2 regions of the Metabacillus flavus genome follow, and region 2 is predicted to be linked to the other one. Evidence: predicted binding sites of a transcription regulator. Region 2 holds the regulator's gene; the other holds the start of a gene.
The links. The regulator LexA, encoded in region 2, represses DNA repair genes until DNA is damaged. The targets are predictions, from matches to a motif close to CGAACATATGTTCG.
Positions count from the first base shown of each region.

Region 1: addB (helicase-exonuclease AddAB subunit AddB) is a predicted target of LexA. The motif match lies at 5,948-5,961, and genes of this name have one in related genera.

Region 1 is NZ_JAGVRK010000001.1:1,133,040-1,141,278, reverse strand. Features, by position in the region: gene addA (helicase-exonuclease AddAB subunit AddA) at 1-2,425, opposite strand, end outside; gene addB (helicase-exonuclease AddAB subunit AddB) at 2,418-5,909, opposite strand; gene J9317_RS05920 (TVP38/TMEM64 family protein) at 6,092-6,709, opposite strand; gene J9317_RS05915 (YhjD family protein) at 6,947-7,300, shown strand; gene J9317_RS05910 (competence protein ComK) at 7,297-7,824, opposite strand; gene J9317_RS05905 (IDEAL domain-containing protein) at 8,080-8,239, shown strand, end outside.
Region 2 is NZ_JAGVRK010000001.1:1,953,779-1,962,017, reverse strand. Features, by position in the region: gene J9317_RS10035 (aspartyl-phosphate phosphatase Spo0E family protein) at 28-207, shown strand; gene J9317_RS10030 (hypothetical protein) at 266-469, opposite strand; gene J9317_RS10025 (YneF family protein) at 872-1,093, opposite strand; gene sirA (sporulation inhibitor of replication protein SirA) at 1,179-1,628, opposite strand; gene tkt (transketolase) at 1,841-3,850, opposite strand; gene J9317_RS10010 (DUF896 domain-containing protein) at 3,959-4,189, opposite strand; gene J9317_RS10005 (YneB family resolvase-like protein) at 4,469-5,131, opposite strand; gene yneA (cell division suppressor protein YneA) at 5,140-5,460, opposite strand; gene lexA (transcriptional repressor LexA) at 5,612-6,235, shown strand; gene J9317_RS09990 (magnesium transporter CorA family protein) at 6,336-7,769, shown strand; gene cysI (assimilatory sulfite reductase (NADPH) hemoprotein subunit) at 7,805-8,239, opposite strand, start outside.

The sequences.
Region 1 (8,239 bases), 820 kb from region 2:
CCTTGCTGCTGTGGATTGTCATGATCCGCACAACATCCTCCTGTTCGCCAAGCGCTCTCGCAGCCCCAAGGTCGTCCCCTCTTTCCTGCATTCTTTCTATAAAGCGCAAGAAACGGAACAGGCCCCGGAAGGAAGTCGCCTCATATTGACGGGCTCTGTCGTAGAGAGCACGGAGGTTGGCCTGCCGCTGCTTTCCTCCGGGCATCCCGCCTGCAAAATCAAAAAATTTGCTTTCCCTGTAAATTCTCCAGATCAAATCGGATACCGCACCTTTTCTCGCTGCGCTTCTCCACTCATTTAAGCGGGTGAAAAAACGGAGCAGCTTCTCAGCAAGTGTCCGGTCTGAAGAAACTGGATGCGCCAGCGCTGCTTTGCACGCTTCGTAGTAGGTTCCTTTTTTATCGTACGTACGAATTGCCGCCATTTCGGTCTCATTCAAACCGACGATTGGCGACCTTAAAACCGCTGCAAGCGGAATATCCTGTGACGGATTGTCGATGGCTTTCAGGAGCGACATCATAATTGCGACCTCGGTCGCTTCAAAATATCCTCCCGAAAGGTTTGCATACACCGGGATCCCCTGCTTTTTCAATTCTTCCATTATTTGAGGCGCCCATGGCATGGAACGGAGCAGGATGACAATATCCCGGTACATGACACCGCGGGTTCCGTTCTTTTTCCGGTCATAAATAGGGGACCGGCTGTCCACGAGCTCCCGGATTTTTTTGGCTATCAGCCTGGATTCAAGCTGAACGGTATCAGCTTCAGGTTCATTCAGGGCATTGCCTCCCGGCTGGTCTTCCAGTTCTTCAAGGCCGGTCCGATTGGCAAGAAGAAGCTCGGTTTCCATACCTTCACTTTCCGGATAGGCTGCACCAAGCTTCAGCTCTGCCTGGTCATCATAATGGATCTCCCCTACCTTTTCGCCCATCAGCTGTTTAAAAAGAAAGTTTGTGCCGTCCAGCACCTCTGAACGGCTCCTGAAGTTTTTATTTAAATCGATGCGCTGTCCCGTGTTTTCAGCGTCAGGTGTAAACCGTTTGTATTTATTTAAAAACAGCATCGGTTCCGCAAGACGGAAGCGGTAAATGGACTGTTTAACATCTCCTACCATAAACAGATTCCCTGCTTCTTCCGATTCTTTTTTAACCAGCTGGAGAATCGCTTCCTGCACCAGATTCGTATCCTGATATTCATCCACCATAACTTCCGTAAACTGCTGGCGGCACGCTAAAGCCGGTTCCGCCGGAAGAAGGCGGCCATTCTCATCTTTTACTGAAAGGATGGAAAGGCACAGGTGCTCAAGATCAGAAAAATCCACCAGTCCTTTTTCTTTTTTCTTTTGCTGAAAATGCTCTCCAAACCTTTTAACAAACTGAACAAGCGTATCAATGACGGGTTTCAGTTCGCCAAGGTCCTTCAGTGAACGGCGGATATCGCGTTTAAACCAGTCCTCTTCCACTTTTTCAAGCTGCTTCTTAGCGCTGTCTCTCAACGTTTTTACTTCTTCAGCCAGAACCGGATCGTATTCTTCTCCCTTTACAGGCTTGGCCCGCTTCGGCTTTAGAGAGGAAATGCCTGCTGCAAGCTCCTCCCATGAAAATTCCTTTTCCAGGAGGCTGTTTACCTGATTCAGATAATCGGAAACATCATCGGCTCTTGGAGCTGGGCCCCCAGGCGTCCGGATCAGTATCATCGCCTGCTCAAGCCTTTCCTTTGCAAGACCTATATTAATCGCAATGTCTTCTTTAATGATAGGGAAATACGGCTGGTCTTCCAATCTTGAATTCTCGTTCACATCGTAAAGGCTTGATAGCTGGCTAAGCCACTCATCAGGATTCGGATTTGATCTTGAAAAATCATAAAGCGTTCGGATTAAGTCCTGCAGCGCTAGATCGCTCCGGTCTGAAGAATAGCGGTCTGCCAGATCAATAAACGCTTCGTTATCCTCTTTTCCATACTCTTCTTCAAATAAATCATCGAGCACCTCATCCATCATGAGTGCTCCCTCTGTCTGATCCGCAATCCGGAAACCGGGATCAAGGTCAATCATGTAGTAATATTTCCGGATCATATTCAGGCAAAAGGAATGGAGCGTTGAAATGGATGCCCGGTTCAGCAAGGTAATCTGTCTTCTCAAGTGAAGCGAAGCCGGGTTGCTTTTCAGTGCTTCCTCTAGCGCCTCGCCAATCCGGTTTTTCATTTCAGCAGCCGATGCATTGGTGAACGTCACCACTAAGAGCCGGTCGACATCGGCTGGATTATCCCGGCTTGTAATCTTTCGGATCATGCGCTCTACAAGAACCGCCGTTTTACCGGATCCTGCTGCTGCCGCTACAAGAATATCCTGTCCGGACGAAGCAATCGCCGACCACTGGTCATCCGTCCATTGGCTATCCGCCGGTTTGGGAATATGATTATTCATTGTCTGCCTCCTCTTTCAGGCGCATAAATATCTGCTCATTTTTCTCTTCTCTCAAAATCCGGTAATCATTGTCCTTAAGGGATTGGTCGAACTGGCAGACTCCTTTATACGGACAAAATGTGCATGGCACTTTATCCTTCATCCGGTATGGGCTGATGTCGGTCACCCCATTGGTAATTTCCGTTCCTATCTGCTTAAATTCACTTCGCACATGCCGGCGCAGCATATCAAACTCTTCATTGCTCGCAATCGAAGAGCTTGAGCTGAAGCCGCCGCTTTTTTTGAACCCGGCTGCCACAATATTGGACGAACCGCTTTCAAGCGTCTGATCCATGAGCTGGATCGTCTCCTGTTCTCCAAGAAGCAGACCCTTCATCTTAAACTTTTTAAAGATTTCTTCTTCCAGATCCTCAAGGCTGAGTTTGGCGCCTGTCTGAATCATCGGATCATGAACGTGGAAATAGAGGACGCCCGCCGGACTCGCCTCCACTCCCAGCCACGTTTTGGAATAGGAAATAATGACGTCCAAATAAGTGAGCATCTGGAGGGCGATTCCATAGTAGACCTCGCTTAGATTCAGAGCGCGGTCGCTTGATTTATAATCCACGATGCGGAGCAGAAGCCCTCTGGAGCTTTCCGCGGAATCCACACGGTCGATCCTTCCGGTCAGCTCCATCGTATAGCCGTTGTCGAGCTTAAATCTCATCGGCGGCAGCGGACCGCCCTTTCCAAAGCCAAGCTCCAGTCCAATTGGCGTGAATAGCGAAGCCTTTGCCTGTTCGGCAATCACCCCGGCCGCTCTGGCAATAATCTTTTCAAGCTTGCGTTTCAAATACTGATGACGGTTCGAGCTCATTAGCACTTCTTTTTGAAGCATGGGAGCGAGGCGGTTTACCGCTTCGCTGGAGAGGGACCTGCATTGATCCTTCGTTACATCCCGCCAGGATACGTTCATTTCCACGAGCCTGTCAGAGATCATTTTGAGCGCCGAGTGGAACAGCTGGCCCACATCCGGAGCTTCAAGACGGAACTGCTCGCGTTCTCTAAGCTTCAGTCCGTGGCTCGCAAAATGGGAGAACGGACAGCTTCTGAATTGCTCCATCCTGGATACGCTACCTAAGATATGCTGGCCATAAAGCTCTTTTGTGACAGCCTGCTTAAGAGGTTTTGCCTGATTCTTATAAAACAGACTCCCGATCACCATTTCCACATTGCCGCTCTGATCATGCTCAATCAAATAATTGTAAGCATCCCACCAGCTGTCATGCACCGGGTATTGCTTTTTCCACGTCTGCAGCTGGGAGCTTAAGTACGTAAGTGCAACAGATTTATTCGGCATAAAGGAAATTTGTTCATGCTCCTCCAGTGACTCCGGTTCATTCACGAACCACTCTTTAACCGCATCCGGAAAGAGTTCCTCAAGACGGCTGATTAAAATAGACGGCAGCAGGGACTTCCCTTCCGGATCGGCTGATGGATAAGAAACAGACAAGTGCTCCGAACCGCTCGCGAGCGCCATATAAATCACGAAATTCTCATCCAGAAGCTGCTGTCTTGCAGACGGCGCCATTTGGACCCCGTTCTGTTCAAGCAGCTCGCGGTCTTCATCAGAAAGGATGCCATCCTCCATCGGTCTTGCCGGAATAACTCCATCATTTGCTCCGGCCACGTATGTATGCTTCAGACCATAAAAACGGGAACGTTCCATATCTCCGATCAGTACCTGATCAATCGCCGGCGGTACAAGGGAGAACTTCAGACTCTCCAGGCCGGTATCAATCATCTCCGTAAATTGCTCGGAAGAGACGGGGTGATTCCCGATCATTTCCGCAAATTCATCCAGCAGGCCTATAACAGCATCCCAGACTTGGGAATGCTCACGGCCCTCGATAAGACGGCCGGCTGATTCCGCCTCCTGTTTAAGTTCCTCGAGCTTCGCAGGAATCTCAAGATTTTCAAGGAACAGATACAATGCCCCGGCCTTTTGTATTCCTGTTTTCGCTTTTTTAAGGCCCGCAGCCAGATCTTTCACCGGTTTCGCTGCAAGCTCCTTTAGCCGGTTGATTTGTTCTTCCTTGTTCAGTTCTTCATCCGTTACTGCGTTTCCGCCCTCCAAGGAGCGGAACCTTCTGTAAATCCACCTTTTTTCGGATGTCCATCTTGACCCGCTTATTCCATGCGCAAGCACGTAGTTTTCCAGAAGATCCATTTCTTCTCTTAAGGAAGGTTTATCAGCTCCCGCCGGAAACAGCAAATCCGTTTTAATCGTCCGGAACATGGCTTCGTATCGAAAGCTTCCTGTAACAGCCTCCAGAGAAGATCGAATCAATTCTACGAGAGGGTGATGGAGCATCGAACGCTTCTGATCTATGAAAAAAGGAATCTCATAATCCGTAAATACCTGTTCAATCAAATCATGGTAGCTGGATGGATTGCGCAGCAAAATCGCCGTATCCCTGAAACGTGCTCCCCTTTTCCTGACGTGCTCCTGAATCCGGCGCGCAATTCCTTCTATTTCCGCACGGTGGCTTGCCGCCTGGCAGATAGAGATATCCGTCAGCCCTTTAAATGGCTGCGATGGCCTTGAATCGTAATTTTGCTCCAAGTGCTGAAGGGAAGGCGAGCCGGTGAATCTCGGAAGCTCATTCAGCAGGACCGGCTCCTCGGTTTCAATGTGAAGCTCTTCGGCCATTTTCTTAAATTGTGTGTAGGTCATGCCTGTCATCCGGAATAAATGCAGTTCATGCGGCAAATGCCTGTCAAACAGTTTATCTGCCGTTATAGTGACCGTTACCCGTGCCGCTTTTCCAAGGAGGCTTTTCACTGCCTCCAGTTCCATTGGAGCGAAATGGTGGAAACCGTCTATGTAGACCTCTGCTTTTTCAAGATATGAGGATTCTGGAATTCGTTCCGAGAGCATTCTTAGCGTATCTTCTGCGTCCACATACCGGCCGGCAAGCGCTTCTTCAAGCCGTTCATAAATGGCATGCAGGTCCTCAAGCTTCCCTGAAAGAACCCTTTCCTTTTCGTTCATCTGTTTTCGTACCGCTTCAATCTGCTCAAGCAAATCAGCCGGATTTAAATTGTATCGCTTGAATTCCGTAATCATCGCTTCTGCATGCTGAATGAATCCGATCTTGTCACCGGCTTTTCCATAAACCTTAAAGTTTTGTTTCTCATCTTCAATTATTTTCCTCAGCATCATCTGGACACCAGTTGAAGTAATCGGCTGTCTGGCCGCGCCTGACGTTTCCTGAAGAATTCTTAAACTGAGCCGTGAAAAACTGAATACCTGAGCCCGGATCATGCCGCTCAAACCAGGAGTCCGGGCAAGCTCATACTCCATGGCAAATGTCATCTGATCAGGTACAAGGAAAAGGATCGGCGGACCGTCAGGCTGCTCTTTCAGCTTCTCTCTAATTTCATTTAGAATCATCGTGGTTTTGCCGCTGCCGGAGCGTCCCGCCATAAACCGGATCGTCATAAAAAAGCCCCCTTTTCAATAGTTGTATTCATTATATACGAATACACGTTCGTTTTCATCTTCCAAATAAATGGACAAATGCACTGTATGCAGTGTAATAGCGTCTTATCTGTTCAATTATCTGCAGCTTATTATTGGACAGCACCGGGATATAAAAAGCCCGGACTTATAATCATCCGAGCTTACCGCTTGTCCAATTTCCGACCCATTTTTGCGTTCAGTCTTTTCTCAAGAATCTTGCCAATGATCCACATAACCAGGAGAACAGCGCCGGCCGTTATAGATTTCATCGGATCTGTGATCAGCGCGTGCAGATCCTGCCCCACGTAGCTCACGATGAAAATCATGACCAGCTTCCCGGTAAAAACAGCGAGCATAAAATTCCAGATGCTGATTCTCGATAATCCGGCGACCACATTCACCGCGGCAGAGGGAGTAAACGGAAAGCACAGCAAAATGAACAGCGGCCCAAATCCTTTTTCTTCTACCCAGCTGACCATCCGGCTGATTCCTTTATGCCGGCTTAAAAAATGGAAAAAGCGCTCCTGTCCAAATTTCCTGACCAGCAGGAAAACAATAAAAGCACCCGCCGAAGCCCCAAGCCACGATAACAGAAAGCCAAGTCCAAATCCGAATGAATTCACATTTGCCACAATAAAAACGACAAGCGGAAGGAAGGGCAAAAATGCTTCCAGCATCGGCAGGCCAATTCCAAGGAGGGGCCCGAATGAGCGGTACTGTTCAAAGATTTTCATCATTTTTTCTAAAGTAAACGAATCAAACAGCGTATGCAGGTCCATTCCAAGCTCCTTAAGATTTATGTATCCTCCTATTTTACCGTTTTTCGGGGAAAACTTAAATAAGCAGGTGCTGGAAAAGAAATCCCTCTTGAATTTTTTTTCGAATCGGAATAGAATAAATTACGAACAAACGTTCTATAATAGAAGATAGAACTTCTCTGTCCAGAAAATCTGCATCAGGTGACATGTCCGCCTGTCAAAGAGGAAAAAACAGAGGATAAAGCGAGGCCAATGAATATGACAAGAATACCTGAAGAAGTGAGAGATATGATCGACCAGGCCATCTACCTGCCCATGACCATCTCGATCTTGAACCGCGATCTCTCCGTCGTTGAAAAAAGTCCATTTAAACTGAAGCAGCCGTACCTCCACCTGATTGAAGAATCACTCAAGCTTGCCCAAAAAGATCTCCAGCAGGTCAAACGGGAGCTTCACCGCCAGAAAATCAAAGTCAGCAAAATTAAGCATGACGAAGCGTTTACGATGTATTCCTTCCTCTACCAGGGGTATGAGGAACAGCACAACTATTTTAATCCGCGCATCCGCAATAAAGTGTGCGAGCTGCTGCAGGAATATTTGGTTAAGGTTTAAGTATGAAACGTTTCACCTGGACTTCTGCTGTATAAAAGCTGGGTGAATATCCGCTTTTCATTTTCCACCCTGGATGTAATCACCGCGCGAAGCTGGGCAGTCCGGTAAAGCTGATTTTCAAAAGAATGGATGGATACTGGGAGGGTAAGCGATTTCCTGTTCGAGAACGTCACCAGCGTTTCCGCTTCCCCGGCAGGTGAAAAATCTTCAATGTGCTGGTGCGAAATCCATGAGCAATGCGGTCTGGAAGATGCGGCTGTCGGGAAAAGATAGATGGAGTTTCCTGCGTCTACAACAATCGGAGGCTTATGGGTGATGCCGATCGTGTCCTTCGTGCCAGTCTTTCTCCCCTGATAGCTTGAACCGAAATAACGGCAGCTTCGATCAACGATGTCCAGAGGCTTCATGGAAACCTCGTATTCCTTTTCTACCTCCATTACAAAGGAGGATAGAGTCCCGCACGCTTCACTGCTTAAAATTGCCATCGTTAACCGATTTGCCTCATATTGACTGATTTTTTCCATGATTGATTCACCTCAAATTTGTTAGGTATATTTAACCAAGAAAAATTTAACACGCAACCATCACACGGATCCACAAATTTACACAAAACCCACATAAGTGTAATATTTTAACAAAAACTCATTTCGAATTGTGTTTTTAATGCTTATCTACTGCAAATATAACCCGCAGTATTAATTGTCTAAAAATTATAAATATTTAGTTGATTTTCTTCCACTCAGTCCATATAATAAGAAAAAGGCATCAGGGGTGATCCTATGAAAAATAAAAAATCGTATGCAGAGCTTATGAAGTCCCGTCACACAATGAAGAACGAAGCAGAAGCCGCGACAATGCTGGATATCTACATTCAAATGATTCTGGACGAAGCAGGACTGAAACGAAAACTGGCGCTCCTCGAAACTCAAATCAATGATG
Region 2 (8,239 bases):
CAGTTTACATAGAAAGGATACATCGCAGTGACAAAGAAGGATATGCTTAAAGAAATAGAGCGAAAACGAAATGAACTTAATGAAATCGTCAGTAAAAATGGAATGAGTTCAACGGTCACTATCCAATACAGCCAGGAACTTGATAAAATGCTGTATGAGTATCAGCAGTTTATTCTTCCTCATAACAATCAGCAGTATATGCATTAATAAAGAAAGGGAGTGGCGCTAGACAACGGCCATTCCCTTTTTCACTGCGCCTTATCCTTTATTTAATATCTTCCGGTTTTCGTTTGACTCCATAAAATTTTACGATTCCTGTACTGGTAACTTCCTTTGCATATACCCGGACAGTGTTCATATTGACTGTAATGAAATCTGATTGCATCATAAGCTGTGCTATTTGAAGATCCACTGTATCATGGAATTCGTCACTTTCATCGATAATCATTACAATTTTGATTTGCGGCATCCTTACACCTCCTCCTAATCAACTATTCGTCAATCAGCAGGAACAACCTTTTTGTTTCATGATGTTCTATATTCTTTTTGGATAAATCTTCTGAATCAGAATTGTGGAGTGTTTCACATCTCCCTCTGCTTCAGCAGGCTTATCACACTTTCCTTTTCAATCAGCCTGAGCAATTCTTAAGCAAAGAACCTGTTTGGAAACCATTCTCACATGAAAAAGGGCCAAAATAAAAAACCGCCCTCTATTGGTTTTCTGACCAATAAAAAGCGGTTCGGTGTTTGTTTGATGAAAGATTAAGCATACATAAGTCAAATTTCAGATGAATGGCTCACTCTGCGTTCAGCGTTATGCAAACAATTAGAGTGACTATCGTTAAAGCAAAGAAACATCAGCTGGAATGGGTTATTTAATCTGCTGACTATTCATCGCTTTCATCATTTGATTGATTTTTTTCTGGGATGGTTTCATTCCCATTTGCATCATCATCATACGCAGCATTTGTTCATTAATTGGCGGATTCTTTTTCAAATAGCTCATCATGTATCTCCGGGCAATAAAGAAGCCCAGCGCCACGCCGCCCAGAAGAGCAACTATAATCAGTGTTATGCCTAGCCATAAAGCCATGGTAGTTCCTCCTTCAAGTTCTCTCGTTTACAGTCTACTAAACCCTTCGATATTATACAATAATTCCTGCATAATTTCTGCTTTTTTAGACAAATTTTCTTTCTGATATCGGGTTCAGCCAGCCATATCGATGGGCTTGGAAGTCCATCGCGAGAAAACAGGGGTTCATTTTTCGGAGAATTTCAAAAAAAATCGTCTCAGCTTCATAGCTGCCTTGAGCGTCGATTTCAAGATACCGGTCCTTCACTAGCAATGTAGCCTGGCCTGCTTCACCATTCAGGATGATTCGATGCAAATGCCCTAACTGCCGGTAGCCTTTTCTCATTGTTAAAAACCCGGTCAGGAGCTGATGAATTTCTTTAGACGGAATTGCTTTTGAGATATATTGCACCTGGCGATCCAGCAAATCATAGGAACCGTCATGGATGCTTGTCCATTGAAAATTTTGAATCAGGTTAAAGATCTTTGACTCTTTTCCAAAATAATGGCTTGCGAATTCTTCTTCTATTAAATATACATAATAATGCCTCATAATGAACCCCTCCTGCCGATGCAAACTCTTTATCCTAATTATACGGAATCCGGTTTGAAGAAGAGTGTCTAAATGCGGAGAGAGGAAGCACTATTTATGTCGAATGAATAGATTAAAAACCACAGCCTTTTGCTGCAGCGAAAAATCAACTAGATTGGGGGTATACATAGTGTCTACAAAATAAGGAGCCTGCAGTATGCAGGCTCCTTTGTGGCTTATTTATTCAGCAATGCTTTAACGCGTGCTACGATATTTTCTGGAGTGAAGCCAAACTCTTTCATAATCGTTTCTCCAGGTGCAGATGCACCGAAACGGTTAATTCCAAGAACGTCACCTTCATCTCCAGTGTATCTTTCCCATCCAAGCGGAGAAGCAACTTCGATCGCTAAGCGCTTTTTAACATCCTTAGGAAGGACGGATCGCTTGTAATCTTCGGATTGTTCTTCAAAACGTTTCCAGGAAGGCATGCTTACAACAGAAGCATCGATTCCTTCTTTAAGAAGCGCTTTTTGGGATTCAACTGCAAGACCCACTTCAGAACCGGAAGCAAGCAGGATAGCATCCGCCATTTCTTTTTGTGAAGGTGATACAACGTAAGCACCTTTCTCCACACCCGTACCGGACAATTCTGCAGAGTGCTCAAGCGTTGGAAGATCCTGTCTTGACAATACAAGAGCAGTCGGACTAGTTTTAGATGTAACCGCAAGCTTCCATGCAGCAGCCGTTTCGTTTCCATCCGCTGGTCTGATCACATCAAGGTTCGGCATCGCTCTTAATGAAGCAAGCTGCTCAATCGGTTCATGAGTAGGTCCGTCTTCCCCTACTGCAATACTGTCATGAGTAAATACGAAGGTTACAGGCAGGTTCATTAAGGAAGCCAGGCGGATAGAAGGACGCATGTAATCGGAGAATACGAAGAATGTTCCTCCAAATACTTTTAATCCTCCGTGAAGAACCATTCCATTCAGTGCTGCACCCATGGCAAACTCCCTTACACCGAACCAGATATTGCGTCCGCTGTAATTGTCAGCAGTGAAATCTTCTACGTTTTTGATTGTTGTTTTATTGGATCCCGCTAAGTCTGCTGAACCGCCGAACAGGTTGGGAACATTTTTAGCTATGGCATTCATCACTTCACCAGAAGACGCTCTGGAAGCAAGTCCTTTTCCTGTTTCATACACAGGAATATCTGCATCCCATCCTTCAGGAAGTTCGCCATCAATTGCGCGTGTAAGCTCCTCTGCAAGCTCAGGGTACTCTTTTCTGTAGCTGTCAAAAAGGGCATTCCACTCGTTTTCCGCCTTTATGCCATCCTCTTTGATTGTTTTCGCGAAGTGTTCATATACTTCGTCCGGCACATGGAAATCTTTATCAAATGTCCACTTGTAAGCATCTTTAGTCAGCTTTGTTTCTTCTGCTCCAAGGGGTGCCCCGTGAACGCCAGAAGTACCGGCACGGTTAGGTGAACCAAATCCGATTGTTGTTTTGACTTCTATCAGAGTTGGCTGATCTTCATTTTGCTTGGCAGCAGCAATAGCACGGCCGATTTCATCTGTATCATTTCCATCTTCGACACGGATAACCTGCCAATTCATTGCTTCAAAACGCTGCTGAACGTTTTCGCTGAATGAACGGTCAAGATCTCCATCAAGAGAAATATCGTTTGAATCATAAAGAACAACCAAACGTCCAAGCTTCAAGTGACCTGCAAAAGAAGCAGCCTCTGATGAGATTCCTTCCATTAAGTCTCCGTCGCCGCAAATCGCAAATGTATGGTGGTCGACAACATTAAATGAGTCTTTATTGTATGTATGTGCAAGGTGACGTTCTGCCATAGCCATTCCTACCGCCATTGCAATTCCCTGGCCAAGCGGTCCAGTCGTTGCATCTACGCCAGCTGTATGTCCATATTCAGGATGTCCAGGAGTTTTGCTTCCCCATTGGCGGAAAGATTTTAAATCTTCCATAGAAACATCATAGCCTGAAAGGTGAAGCATGCTGTAAAGAAGCATAGAGCCATGTCCAGCAGAAAGAACAAAACGGTCACGGTTGAACCAGCTTGGATTCTCTGGATTTTGTTTCATATAATCTGTCCACAACTTGTAAGCCATCGGGGCAGATCCCATAGGCATTCCCGGGTGACCGGAGTTTGCTTTTTCAATTGCATCAATAGATAGAGTCCGGATTGTAGCAATGGACAATGAATCAATAGTAGATAATGTCATTATAGACCATCCTTTCGTTTGAACAATTTACCCTCTTATCATATCCGTACAGCTCAAATAGTACAACCAATAGGCCTGTTTAAATTAAACAGGCCTGCTATAGAACTTTTAATGAAGTCCTTTATTCTTTTCGTTTTTCAATTTTTGAGGGGTTACGTCATTTCCTTCCGGATCGACCACGGTCACATTTTTCAATGTGTTCTTCATTGAACTTCTAAAGGTTTTCAGGTACTCTTCACGTAAAGCTTTTTGCTCCTGCTGTTCCTGTTCCGTTAACCCTTCAGCCTTGGACTTTTTTGACAGAACATTAATTCGATCAATTTTATCTTTAGAAAGCATATTCATTCTCCTTTTTAAGCCTGTTTTTCTCCTGTATGTTTCGTTCTCGAAGACTGTTACCTTACATTTTGCTGATATGAAATGGTATTGGGATGGCTGTTTTCCGCTACAGGATGCTCACTTTCCATCGGACTGGCACGTGAGCTTTTCCAGAGCTTAGCGCTTTAAATCTGTTCAAAGAACATGTTTTTTACGGTGGGTTTCACTCGCACGAAACTTAAACATAGTTATGGATAGTGCAATGGTACAAAAAAGAGCAAAAAAAGGCAACTAAACAGATTATAAGGTCTGTTCAGCGGCCTTTTTCTCTTCCATGTATTCCTGGTACCTTCTATGTACCGTCGCTTTTGATACTGAATAGCCGAAGCCTCTCAGCGTGGCTGCTATATCTGCGAACGTGAGTTTACTGTTCCTTAAACGAACGATTTCCTCGATTGGAACTTCAATTTTATCTTTTCTCCCGCCAGAAACAAGATCGGTTAAGTTATGCTGCGGCTGATATCCCTTTTCAACCGCACGCTTCATTCCGCGCCTAATTTTCATATTATGGATCTTCCTCTGATATTCTTCGACAATGCTGACAATTTCGAGAACCATTGTATCCGCTTCTGACAGCTGCAGTTCGCCCTGCTGTGCAATTGTGAACACTCTCGCCTGCTCTTTGTAAATACAGTGGAGAATGGCCATTCTGGCGCTTCCTCTTCCAAGTCTGGTTTCATCCTGGATCAGAATTGCTTTTACATCTTCCTTTTTTATCGTGTCGAGAAGCTCAAGAATTCCTTCCCTCTCAATTTCATAGCCGCTTGCCTTCTCCATGATGATCCGGACGGGTTCCATTCCGTTTTGAACCGCTAGCGAAGTCAGTTCTTCTTCCTGTCTATGAAGAGAAGTTTCCTGTTCTTCTTTAGCTGTACTGACTCTGCAATAAATAACCGCCTTCAAGTAAACACCTACTCTTCTGAAGCAATAATGTGGGTTTCATGCTGGTAAAGTTCATTCTTTTTTACTGGAATAAAAACGGTGTCGCCCGGTTTAATGACAATGGTAGATAAATTGTTTTCCTTATCCACCCACTCCACAAACTCAGTCTGAGACATCCCGTGCTTGTCCTTCAATGTTTCTGCCAAATCCCATAATGTATCTCCTTCGCGGATTTCTATTTTAGCATATTCATCCAGTGTTTTGCCGCTTCCCGTACCGGCTGCTGCAAATAAAATACCCCCTACTAGAACGAAAAATGATGCTATGAGTGCAAATGTGCTTTTTGACATGATAACCCCTCCAGAATGTTTGTTCGCTTTTCGATGTTTTTATTATAATACGAACAAACGTTTTGGGTCAAGCGCTTTTCGAACTTATGTTTGTATTTTTAGGTAAATGATGCTATAATCACTATAAATTACTTACTCTGAGGTGCTAAGGATGAGCAAACTATCAAAAAGGCAACAGGACATTCTTGAATTCATTAAACAGGAAGTCAAAAGCAAAGGGTATCCTCCGTCCGTCCGTGAAATTGGTCTTGCTGTCGGTCTGGCATCCAGCTCTACTGTACATGGGCATCTAGCGAGACTTGAAAACAAAGGGCTTATACGCCGAGATCCTACAAAACCAAGGGCTATCGAGATTTTGAATGAAGACCAGGGAATGGAAATTCCGAGAAACGAAGTGATTAACGTTCCGATCATCGGGAAGGTTACGGCAGGGCTGCCGATCACTGCTGTAGAAAATATTGAGGAATACTTTCCGCTCCCTGAACGGCTCGCCTCACCTGATGACCAGGTATTTATGCTTGAGATTGTCGGGAACAGTATGATTGAAGCGGGAATATTAGACGGAGACCTTGTTGTTGTGAGACAGCAGCAATCCGCTAACAACGGTGATATCGTCGTTGCTATGACAGAGGATGATGAAGCAACTGTGAAACGCTTTTTTAAAGAAAAAGATTATATTAGGCTGCAGCCGGAAAACTCTTCAATGGAACCCATTATTTTAAGGAACGTATCAATACTGGGCAAAGTGATTGGAGTATACCGTACAGTGCATTGAAGAGCTTGTTCAACTGGACAAGCTTTTTTTATACATACATAAAATGATAGAATAAGGGCTGGATAATGTGCTATACAATCAGCATCTGGAGGAACCACTTATGTCCGACAATCAAAAGGAACTTCTATTAGATGAAGCCAGCAGTCAATTTATATTTCCCTTCTCTTTAAAATATACCAAGTTGATGAAGATCCAGCAGCAGCTGGAGGATACCGGTTACCGGTTCTTCAAGCTTGATGCAAAAGAAACAGAGAATGCATATTATGGTCCCGGGCAATCCGTTTCCCACGATAATATGGACCAATACTTTTTGCCGTTTATCGAAAACCTGTTATTTGTTCATGAGCCGGCAAAAGAATCGCTTAGCCGGTTTTCAAAGTCTGTTCAATCACCTATCAGGTTATTATTTGGTGAGGATCAGCGTTCATATGGAGCTGAAATCCTTTCTGCTGATATTTTTATCTGTCCCTTTGAAATAGGGATAATCTCGATTCGGACCCGGTTTACTCAGTCTCCCTTGAAGCTTTCTGAAGTGATGGACTTTCAAAATCAGTTCCGCGTTCTGGATCCAAAGCTTGTTGAAAAGAAGAATCTTAGGGTCATTACTGAAAATTCATCCTTTGACAGCATTCAGGATTACATATTTAAAGAAATTGCACCTGGCATTGTTCCTTTTATCGAAACAGGGGCGAACAAGTCCTCTTATTTCGGAAGTCTTCCCTATTTCGTGGATGAAAGAATGTATGTTGTCAGTACGCTGGTCACGCGTGAGGATCACGTGACAAATGAACATCTCTTCCGGTCGGGGCAGGTAAATGGATATGACTCACAAGGAAATCCGTTTATTTCCGCAAGAAACCCTGAGTACATTGACAATTATGCAAAAAACCACACATACAGCAGGTGGGCACCGCAGACGAACTATGTAATCAGCGATCATGCTTTTACTTGCCTTAGCCAGCGGGGAGAGCACGTACCAATAATCAAGTCCGAGATGTTTGGGCAGCATTATTACAACCTGCTCCTTCACTTTTTTTACAAAATGGTTCTGCTTAAACTTTCATATCAATACTCGCTGCTGTACAGACGGAATAAAACGAATGAGATTGAACAGCTAATTCAAACCATTACCGAGTTTTCCGGCAAATATCATTTTAAGGAAATCAGCAGCCGCACTGAGGGGCAGGAATTGGCTTTCTTAATGAATAAAGTGTTTCATATTTCGACTTTGTATGACGAAGTGAAAAAAACACTTGACAGCTTGTTCAGAAATCAGGAAAAAATTTCAGCAAAACGAAATAATTATTTACTGTTTATTTTAACGACGTATACGGTTATTTCCGGAATCTACGGAATGAATCTTGTTATAGAGGACTGGAAAGGGAAAATCGATTGGAGGATCATGACTCAATACTCGGTTTTTGAGTATATAGCGTTTGGAGTTGCCATCAGCGGAATCCTAATGGGAATTGGATTGGGTGCAGGAGCGATTTTCAGTCTCGGCAGAAACTTTTTTAACCGAAAAAAACGATGACTCCGATCCCTCGGTCATCGTTTTTCTGTTTCTTTTTAATTGTGAAAGTTTGTTCCGTCTGTTGTTGCAGCAATAATTCCTGCTCGGACCACGAAGTCCCCGAAGTGTTCGCCTTCTTCACGTTCTTTGGCATAACGGGGCAAGAGGTCACCAAGAACATTCAAAATTTCTTCTTCACCGATGTTTTCTTTATACATTTTGCTTAACCGGCTGCCATCGAAGGCTGCTCCAAGATACATATTGTATTTGCCGGGAGCTTTGCCGATAAAGCCAATCTCACCGAGGGCATGCCGGGCACAGCCGTTCGGGCATCCAGTCATGCGGATGGTGATTTCCTCATTGCGTAAACCGTTTTCGTCAACAATTTGCTCGATTTTGCCTATTAAAACCGGCAGATAGCGCTCAGCTTCGGCCATCGCAAGGCCGCATGTAGGAAGCGCCACACACGCCATCGAACTGCGCCTGAGTGC